One region of the Sphingobium fluminis genome, then DNA from elsewhere that is predicted to be linked to it. Evidence: riboswitches for the same ligand, from Rfam matches in the RefSeq annotation. Region 1 holds a riboswitch; the other holds the start of a gene.
What was found. A riboswitch is a leader RNA that binds a small molecule or an ion and turns the genes downstream of it on or off. The one in region 1 is predicted to bind cobalamin.
Positions count from the first base shown of each region.

Region 1 (4,768 bases):
GCGATCGCGGCGGCGCAGGCGGCGCTGCCCGGCTGGCGTGCGCGCACGGCGGGCGACCGGGCGAAGCTGATGCGGCGTCTGTTCGACCTGATGATGGAGCATCAGGATGCGCTGGGCGAATTGCTGAGCCGCGAACAGGGCAAGCCCTTTGCCGAAGCGAAGGGAGAGATCGCTTATGGGGCGGGCTTTGTCGAATGGTTCGCCGAGGAAGGCAAGCGCGCCTATGGCGAGGTCGTGCCGTCGCACGCGGCCGACCAGCGCATCGTCGTGCTGAAACAGGGCGTGGGCGTGGTGGGCGCGATCACGCCATGGAATTTCCCGACCGCGATGGTCACGCGCAAACTCGCCCCGGCGCTGGCGGCGGGATGCACCATCGTCATCAAGCCGGCATCGGCGACCCCCTATTCCGCGCTGGCGCTGGGCGTGCTGGCTGAACAGGCAGGCATTCCGGCAGGCGTCGTCAACATCGTCACCGGCTCCGCGCGCGCGATCGGCGGCGAACTCACCGCCAATCCGCTCGTGCGCAAGATCAGCTTCACCGGATCGACCGAAACCGGCCGGGGGCTGCTGCGCGCCTGTGCCGATACGGTCAAGAAGGTCAGCATGGAACTGGGCGGCAACGCGCCCTTCCTCGTGTTCGACGACGCCGATGTCGACGCGGCGGTCGACGGCGCGATGATCTCAAAATTCCGCAACAATGGTCAGACCTGCGTCTGCACCAACCGCTTCTATGTGCAGGACGGCATCCATGATGCCTTCGTCGCGAAGCTGGTCGACCGGGTGAAGGCGCTCAAGGTCGGCTATGGCATGGACGAAGGGACGGCCGTCGGCCCGCTGATCGACGAAAAGGCCGTCGAGAAGGTGGAGGAGCATCTCGCCGACGCGCTGGAGGGCGGGGCGACGCTGTTGACGGGTGGGCATCGTAGCAGCCGGGGCGGCACCTATTTCGATCCCACCGTGATTGCGAATGTCGCGCCGGACATGAAACTCGCGCGCGAGGAGACGTTCGGGCCGCTGGCGGGGATCATCCGCTTTACGCACGAGGCCGACGCGATCCGCCTCGCCAATGACAGCGAGTTCGGGCTCGCGAGCTATTTCTACGCCAGCGACCTTGGCCGCGTGTGGCGCGTCGCCGAAGCGCTGGAGGCGGGCATGGTCGGCATCAACACCGGCCTCATTTCCACCGAAGTCGCCCCCTTTGGCGGCATCAAGCAGTCGGGCCTTGGCCGCGAAGGCTCCCGTCATGGCCTCGACGATTATATGGAGATCAAATATCTGTGCATGGGGATCGGCGCTGCGGGCTGACCCGGCAAGGCGGCGAAACAGCATTGGCTTGGGGGCGGTTTTGATCTAGGGCGAGCGCGCAAGGACCGGGTGAAGCCGGCCTTTGCATGATCGCGCCGGTGCCCCTTTCGGGGCTTAATCGGGAATGCGGTGCGGGCGCTCCAAAGCGCCTCAATCCGTGGCTGTCCCTGCAACTGTAAGCGGATAGCGCGATGCACAGGCTCCTCATTCGAGGGGCAGTCACTGGACGGCGCATCGCGCCATGTCCGGGAAGGCGTGCATCAAGCTGTGACCCGCGAGCCAGGAGACCTGCCGGCGCACCGGTCGCTCTTGCCTTGGTCCAGGGGATGGTCATGGCACGGTAACTCTCCGTCTGAGCGACGAACTGTGCGGCTGGGGCTGCACGGTCGCGTGGCTATGGGCGATCTGTCGCGCCCGCCCGTCGTCGCGCGCCGACCGGACCTGTCCGGCAAGCCCCGCCTTAAGTCTCGCTCCGGCGCGCGGGGAGTTTCCATGTCCGACCTGTCAAAGGTGCCGGTCACCATCGTCACCGGCTTTCTGGGCGCCGGCAAGACCACGCTCATCAGCCATCTGATCCGCAATGCCGGCGGTCGCAGGCTGGCGGTGGTGGTCAATGAATTCGGCTCGCTCGGCGTTGATGGCGACATATTGGCGGCCTGCGCGATCCCCGACTGCCCGGCGGAAAATATCGTCGAGCTGGCCAATGGCTGCATCTGCTGCACGGTGGCGGACGATTTCATCCCGACCGTCGAAACGCTGCTCGCGCTCGACCCACGCCCCGACCATATCCTCATAGAAACTTCAGGGCTGGCGCTGCCCAAGCCGCTGCTCAAGGCGTTCGACTGGCCCGCAATCCGCAGCAGGATCACCGTGGACGGCGTGCTGGCGCTCGCCGATGCGGAGGCGGTCGCGGCGGGCCGGTTCGCGCCGGATGTCGCCGCACTCGATGCGCAGCGCGCCGCTGATCCCGGCATCGACCATGAAACGCCGCTGTCCGAAGTGTTCGAGGACCAGCTCGCCTGCGCCGACATGGTGTTGCTGACCAAGGTCGATCTTGCCGGGCCGGAGGGCGTCGCCGCCGCGCGCGCGGTCATCGCGGCGGAATCGCAGCGCCGCGTGCCGGTGATCGAGCTGACCGAAGGCGTGATCGACCCGAACCTGATCCTGGGCCTTTCCGCCGCCGCAGAGGATGATATCGCCGCGCGCCCGTCGCACCATGATGGCGACGACGACCATGAGCATGAGGATTTCGACAGCATCGTGGTCGAATGGGGCGAGATTGCCGATCCCGCCGCGCTGGCCGCGCGGATCGAGTCGTTGGCGCGTGAGCAGAATATCCTGCGGGTGAAGGGCTATGCCGCCGTCGCGGGCAAGCCGATGCGGATGCTGGTGCAGGCGGTCGGCGCGCGGGTGCGGCACCAATATGACCGGCCGTGGCGACCGGATGAAGCCCGGCGCACCACGATGGTCGTCATCGCCGAACATGACCATATCGACGCCGACGCCATTCGCGCGACGCTGCTCGGATAAAAACGCGCGATGCACGTCATCTTCCGCGAAACGCACGGGATGGAGGAAAATGCCGTCCCGCAGGATCTTGGGCAATCGCCCGCGGATCTGGTTGTCCTGTCCTTTTCGGACAGCGATCTGGGGGCGTTCGCGGCGGCTTGGCATCAGGCGCGCGCGGCTGACGCGGCTTTTCCGACGCTCAGGCTCGCCAATCTGGCGGCGCTGGCGCATCCGCTGTCGGTCGATACCTATGTCGAACGCACGCTGGCGGGCGCGAAGGCGATCCTGATCCGGCTGATCGGCGGCACGCCCTATTGGAGCTATGGGCTGCAACAGGTAGAGGCGCTGGCGCGCTCGCGCGGCATCGCGCTGGCGGTGCTGCCTGCCGATGGCTTTGAGGATGCGCGGCTGGACGCGGTATCGACCGTAGCCGTGCCTGAATTGCGCGAGCTGGCGCGGCTGTGCGACGCGGGCGGGGCGGAGGCGGCGTGGGCGGCGCTTGGCGAGTTGGCGCGCGCGGCTGGGCTGATCGATGGGTCGGCGGTGGAGGATGCGCCGCTGCCGATGGTCGGCGGTTGGCATCCCGCGCTCGGCGTGGTCGATCCCGAAACCTTTTCACGCGATCCCGATCGGCCGCTGGTGCTGATCATCTTCTACCGCTCCTATCTGACCGCGCATGATCTCGATCCGTTCGCCGCGCTCCACGCCGCGTGCGAGCGACGCGGGTTCGACGCGCTGTCGATCTTCGCCCCGTCGCTCAAGGCCCCCGAAGCGCGCGAACGGGTCGATCGTTGGGTGCGAAACCTCGGCCCCGCCGCGATCGTCAACGCCACTGCTTTTTCGGCGCGCGGCGAAAATGGTGAAACGCCACTGGACGGCGCGGGCGTGCCGGTATTTCAGCTCGCGCTCGCCACCGCGAGCCCTGCCGGCTGGGCGGAGACATCGCGCGGGCTATCGCCGGCCGACCTTGCCATGCATGTCGTGCTGCCCGAGATCGACGGGCGGATCTTTGCCGGGGTGGCAAGCTTCAAGGAAGCGGGGGAGCGCGATCCCGACCTCGGTTTCGCTCGCACCGTCCACCGCGCGGACTCCGAACGGATCGAAGCGATCACGGCGAAGATTGCGGGCTGGATCGCGCTTGCCCGCAAGCCTGTGGCGCAGCGCTGCGTGGCGCTGATCCTGTCGACCTATCCCGGTAAGCTATATCAGATGGCCCATGCCGTCGGGCTGGACGCACTGGCTTCGGCGAAAGCGATTCTGGCCGATCTGGCGGAGTCCGGCTATGACTGCGCAGTCTCCCCTGATGTTCCCCGGCGAAAGCCCGGGTCCAGGAGTCCCGAAGAGCTGCGCCTCGCGGCCCTGGACCCCGGCTTTCGCCGGGGAACGGACACGGAGACGGATCTCGCGACGCGTCTGGGGCGCGCGCATCTGAGCTGGCCGCTGCCCGCCTATCGCGCCGCGCTGGTTGCGTTGCCCGACGCGCTGCGCGCCGATCTGGCCGCCAACTGGGGCGAGCCGGAAACGGACGGCGCGGTTAGCGACGGGGCATTCCGCTTCTCGGTCCTCCGCGCGGGCAAGGCGTTGCTCGCCTTGCAGCCCGAGCGTGGCGACAGCGCCAGGCGCGACGACGACTATCACGACCTGTCCCGCTGCCCGCGCCATGCCTATGTCGCTTTCTACCTGTGGCTGCGCGAACAGGGCATCGACGCGCTCGTGCATATCGGCGCGCACGGGACGCTGGAATGGCTGCCGGGCAAATCGGTCGCGCTGTCGAACGCGTGCTGGCCCGAAGCGCTGACCGGCGCGATGCCGGTGATCTACCCCTTCATCGTCAATGATCCGGGCGAGGCGGCGCAGGCCAAGCGCCGGATCGGGGCGGTCACGATCGGCCATGTGCCCCCCCCGCTGGTGCAGAGCAAAAGCGGTGCGGGGCTGGCGCGGATCGAGGCGCTGC
Region 1 is NZ_JBBJUK010000005.1:219,080-223,847, forward strand. Features, by position in the region: gene WG907_RS14515 (NAD-dependent succinate-semialdehyde dehydrogenase) at 1-1,305, shown strand, start outside; cobalamin riboswitch at 1,385-1,615, shown strand; gene cobW (cobalamin biosynthesis protein CobW) at 1,798-2,835, shown strand; gene cobN (cobaltochelatase subunit CobN) at 2,845-4,768, shown strand, end outside.

Region 2 (4,768 bases), on a different contig from region 1:
CGCCGACCACGAGATCGGGATTGATCGCCATCACTTCTTCCGCCGCGTTGGACAATATGTGGATGTGCCCGACCTTATCGGCTGCCGCCGACAGTTCGCGGTTGGTCGCATTGCGCGTCAGCCCGGCGATCTGGTCGGGGTCCGCAAGAGCCAGCAGATACTGGTCCGAACACATGTTGAACGAGACGATGCGCGTTGGCCGGGCCGTCGGCTGCGAAGCCGAGGCGGCGACACCCCCGAGCGGCAACAGGGCGGCGACTATCGCGAGATAGGCCGTGCGCGAGGATGGGAACCATGGCATAGGGCCGCCATCCATAACGACACACCCCGGCGACACAAGCGTAGCCGCGACGATCGATCGAGGTGCGAGGCGCCGTGCTGACTGCCCCACTTTCCTCTTCCACCCGTCATCGCGCGCTGGTTCCCGGCTTGATCCTTCTCGCCATGCTCGCCGCAATCGTGTCGCTGGCGATCGGCGCGGCCGCCATCGCGCCCGCACGCCTGCTGGCCGTACTGGCGGGCCATGGTGACCCCGTCGCAACCGCAATCCTGATCGACCTGCGCTTGCCGCGAGTCATCGTCGGCCTGATGGTCGGAGCGATGCTGGGACTCGCCGGTGCAGCGCTGCAAGGCTATCTCCGCAATCCGCTTGCGGAGCCGTCGGTCATCGGCGCATCCAACGCCGCAGCGCTCGGCGCGGTGGGCGCGATCTATTTCGGCCTGTCCGAATGGAACCCGCTGATGCTGCCGGCGCTGTCGATCGGCACCGGCCTGCTGGCGCTCGTCCTGCTCTTCGCGCTGGCGGGGCGTTCGGAAAGCCCGTTGACGCTGATCCTCGCGGGCATCGCCGTCTCCACCATGGCAGGCGCGGGTATCAGTCTCGCGCTGAACCTGTCATCCAATCCCTTTGCGGCGATGGAAATCACCACCTGGCTGCTGGGATCGATCGAAAACCGCTCGATCGATCATGTCTGGATCGCCCTGCCCTGTATCGTAGTGGGCGCTGGATTGCTGCTGTTCGACGGTCGCGCACTCGACGCCTTGTCGCTGGGCGAGGATGGCGCGCAGGCGCTCGGCGTCGATCTGCGGCGGACGCGGCTGCGGCTGCTGCTCGGCGTCGGCATTGGCGTTGGCGGCGCGGTCGCGGTGTCCGGGTCCATTGGTTTCATCGGCCTCATCGTCCCTCATCTGGTCCGGCCGCTGACCGATCGAAGCCCATCTGCCGTCCTGCTGCCTTCGATGCTGGCCGGCGCTCTGCTTCTGACGCTGGCCGACATCGCCGTTCGTCTCATCTCCACACAGAACGAGTTGAAGCTGGGCGTGTTGACGGCCTTCCTTGGCGTGCCGGTGTTCCTGATCCACTTGCTGCGGGAGCGGCGGCTATGGTGAGCGTCACGATCGATCGCCTGTCCGTGCGGCTCGGGCACCGCGCCGTCGTGCAGGATGTGAGCGCGACGCTCTCGCCCGGATCGCTGATCGGCATCATCGGTCCGAATGGTGCCGGCAAATCGACACTGGTTCGCGCGCTGCTCGGCCTGATCCCCGCGCAGGGTGGATCGGTGCTGCTGGACGGCCAGCCCATCGCTGATATCGCGCGGCGAATAATCGCTCGAACGCTCGCCTATCTTCCGCAGGGACAAACGCTTCACTGGCCGCTGTCGGTCGAGCGGCTGGTCGCGCTCGGCCGCCTGCCCCATCTGGGTCCCATGTCGCACATGTCCGCCGACGATATGGCACTGGTCCTGCATGCACTCGACCGGGCGGATGTCGGCCATCTGCGCGACCGGATCGCCACCGAATTGTCGGGCGGCGAGCGCGCGCGCGCGATGCTGGCACGGGCACTTGCCGTGGGCGCGCCGGGCCTGATCGCCGACGAGCCGCTCGCCGCGCTCGATCCGGGACATCAACTCGACGTGATGGACCTGCTGGTGCGCGAAGCCCGGGCTGGTGGGCTGGTGATCACCGTGCTCCACGACCTCACTATGGCGGGCCGCTATTGCGACCGGCTATTGCTGATGGAGGGCGGCCGTCTGGTCGCGGACGGTGCGCCGGATGCCGTGCTCACACCGGACAGGCTGGCAGCGGTCTATGGCATCAGCGCCCGCATCGACCTGACCGGCCCGTCTCCGGTGATCGTGCCGCTCGAAAGAACCGCCCCGCGCCGTACCGATTGACGCCGCCCATCCCCTGACTTATGGCCGCGCCTGCGACAGGTTCCCTTTACGGGGATGAAAATGGGAACGGGGTGAACGCCCCGGCTGCCCCTGCAACTGTAAGCGGTGAGCCACGCGCATCATGCCATTGGGACCCAGGTCCTGAGAAGGCGGCGCGAACCGGCATCGACCCGCGAGCCAGGAGACCTGCCCGTCGCGGTCGTCCTTCGTGCGGACAGGGTGTGCCGGGCGGACGGGGGTAAACCCGAGAGGCGACAAGGTTGGCCGCGTTTTCGCAGGCCATGCTGGGCGCGCCTTTGCGAACAGCATGGCCCCGCAGACATGGCCTCATTGTCTGGGTGCCCGTTCGATGATCCTGTTCTCAAGCCTTTTCGCCGCTTCAGGTGAGCGATAATGCTCAAACCGGTCGATGACGGTCCCGCGATCGTCGCCTGCAACACCTGTCGGCATTCGTCGGAGGCAAAGGAACGCGCCGATGGGCAACGTGGGGGCGCTCAACTCGTCTCGGCGCTCCATGCGGTCAAGGCCTCGGACCCTCGCTATGCCGATATTGCCGTTCAGGAGATGCCCTGCCTGTTCGCATGCAGCGATTTCTGTACGGTGCATCTGCGCGCGCCGGGCAAGGTCGGCTATGTGCTTGGGCGCTTCACGCCCGATGACGAGGCCGCCCGAGCGATCCTGGACTATGCCGTCCATTATGCCGCGAGCGACCATGGCCGCGTGCCGTTCGCAAACTGGCCCTCGGGCGTGAAGGGGCATTTCATCACCCGGACGCCGCCGCCGGGGTTCGTCGCGGAATGAGCTTTTCGACAGTCACCGATTTCGAAACCGCGCTCGCTGAAGACATCGGTCCAGACGAAGGCGCGATCGCGCAGGCGCGCGATCGGCAGGCGAAACTCACCAAGCCGGCCGGGTCGCTGGGTCGGCTCGAGGATATCGCGATCTTCTTCGCCGGCTGGCAGGCGCGTCCCATCCCGAGAGTCGAGCATGGTCGCGCCGTCATCTTCGCGGGCAATCATGGCGTCACGGGACGCGGTGTCAGCGCCTTTCCGGCAGACGTCACGGCGCAGATGGTCGGGAACTTCAAAGCAGGCGGCGCGGCGATCAATGCGCTTGCCGGGGCCGCCGGACTGGAATTGAAGATTGTCGCGCTCGATCTCGATCGGCCGACCGCCGATTTCACCGGCGCACCCGCGATGTCGGAAAGCGAATGCCTGACGGCGCTATCGGCGGGCGCGGCCAGCGTCGACGCCGATCTTGATATGCTCGTGGTCGGCGAGATGGGCATCGGCAACTCGACGGCGGCGGCGGCGCTTTGCGCCCGCAGTCTTGGTGGTGACGGCGCGTCATGGGTGGGACCGGGCACGGGCGTCGACGATGCCGGAATCCGCCGGAAGATCGACGTTGTCGACGCGGCCCTCGCCTTCCATGGAACGGCGCCCTTAACCCCCTTCGAGACGCTCCGCCGGGTCGGCGGACGCGAAATCGCCGCGATCGCCGGCGCGGTGCTACGCGCGCGCCAATTGCATGTGCCGGTCCTGCTTGACGGCTTCATCAGTTGTGCGGCGCTCGCGCCGCTCGCTCCTATCGCACCCCGTGTCATAGTGCACTGTCTGGCGGGCCATTGCTCGGCGGAGCCGGGTCATGCGCGCCTGCTCGATGCGCTGGGGCTTGTGCCGTTACTGCATCTGGACATGCGGCTTGGTGAAGGTAGCGGCGCGGCGGTAGCTGCGAACCTGGTCCGCTCGGCGCTGGCGGCGCACGCGCAAATGGCGACCTTCGCACAGGCCGCCGTTTCGGCTGGTTAGATGACCCCTGTCATCCTTCATCTCCTGCGGCATGGCGCCCCCGAAACAGCGGGGCGGATGATCGGACATAGCGATATCCCTTCAACCGCAGCGGGGATCGAGTCCTGCCGCGCGCAGGCATTAAATCTCGATATCGATCATATCGTCAGTTCCGACCTCCGTCGCGCCCAACATGCAGCGACAGCGATTGCCGGGGACCGCGCCCTGCCGGTCGCTGTCGATCCACGCTGGCGCGAACTGAATTTCGGCGATTGGGACGGGCTTTCGTCACAGGATATCGATGCCGCCACGCTCGGCGCGTTTTGGGATGATCCCGACGAAAATCCGCCCCCGCGCGGTGAGCGCTGGTCCGCGCTCGTGGATCGGGTGGCGGCCGCTCTTGCCGATCTCGCCCCAAAAAATACGCTAGTCGTGACCCATGGCGGGGCGATGCGAGCGGCACTCGGCGTTCTCTGCGGATTCGATCAGCGGCGATCATGGGCATTCGCATTGCCCTACAGCGCGCGCCTCAGCTTCCAGATTTGGCCCGGATCGCCACAAACGGCTCAAATCGTGGCGCTTCATTCATGATGGCGTCGATCCGGGGCTTTCTGCTGGCCCTGCAATTTCTTACCCGGCTGCCCACGCCTTCCTTCGTAGCGACCGACCCGGAATTCGCCGCGTCGATGCGCTGGTTCCCCGCTGTCGGGCTGATCATCGGCTTGTCGGTGGCTGGCAGCGGCTGGATCGTCGCTCATCTCGATCAGTGGACCGGTGCCATGATCGCGCTTGCAATGTGGGTCGGCG
Region 2 is NZ_JBBJUK010000001.1:1,094,527-1,099,294, reverse strand. Features, by position in the region: gene WG907_RS05750 (ABC transporter substrate-binding protein) at 1-301, opposite strand, end outside; gene WG907_RS05745 (FecCD family ABC transporter permease) at 445-1,389, shown strand; gene WG907_RS05740 (ABC transporter ATP-binding protein) at 1,383-2,174, shown strand; cobalamin riboswitch at 2,195-2,382, shown strand; gene WG907_RS05735 (DUF1636 domain-containing protein) at 2,568-2,975, shown strand; gene cobT (nicotinate-nucleotide--dimethylbenzimidazole phosphoribosyltransferase) at 2,972-3,982, shown strand; gene WG907_RS05725 (histidine phosphatase family protein) at 3,983-4,552, shown strand; gene WG907_RS05720 (adenosylcobinamide-GDP ribazoletransferase) at 4,561-4,768, shown strand, end outside.
Region 2: it holds a riboswitch for cobalamin, as region 1 does, so the genes downstream of both, WG907_RS05735 (DUF1636 domain-containing protein) here and cobW (cobalamin biosynthesis protein CobW) in region 1, are expected to answer to the same signal.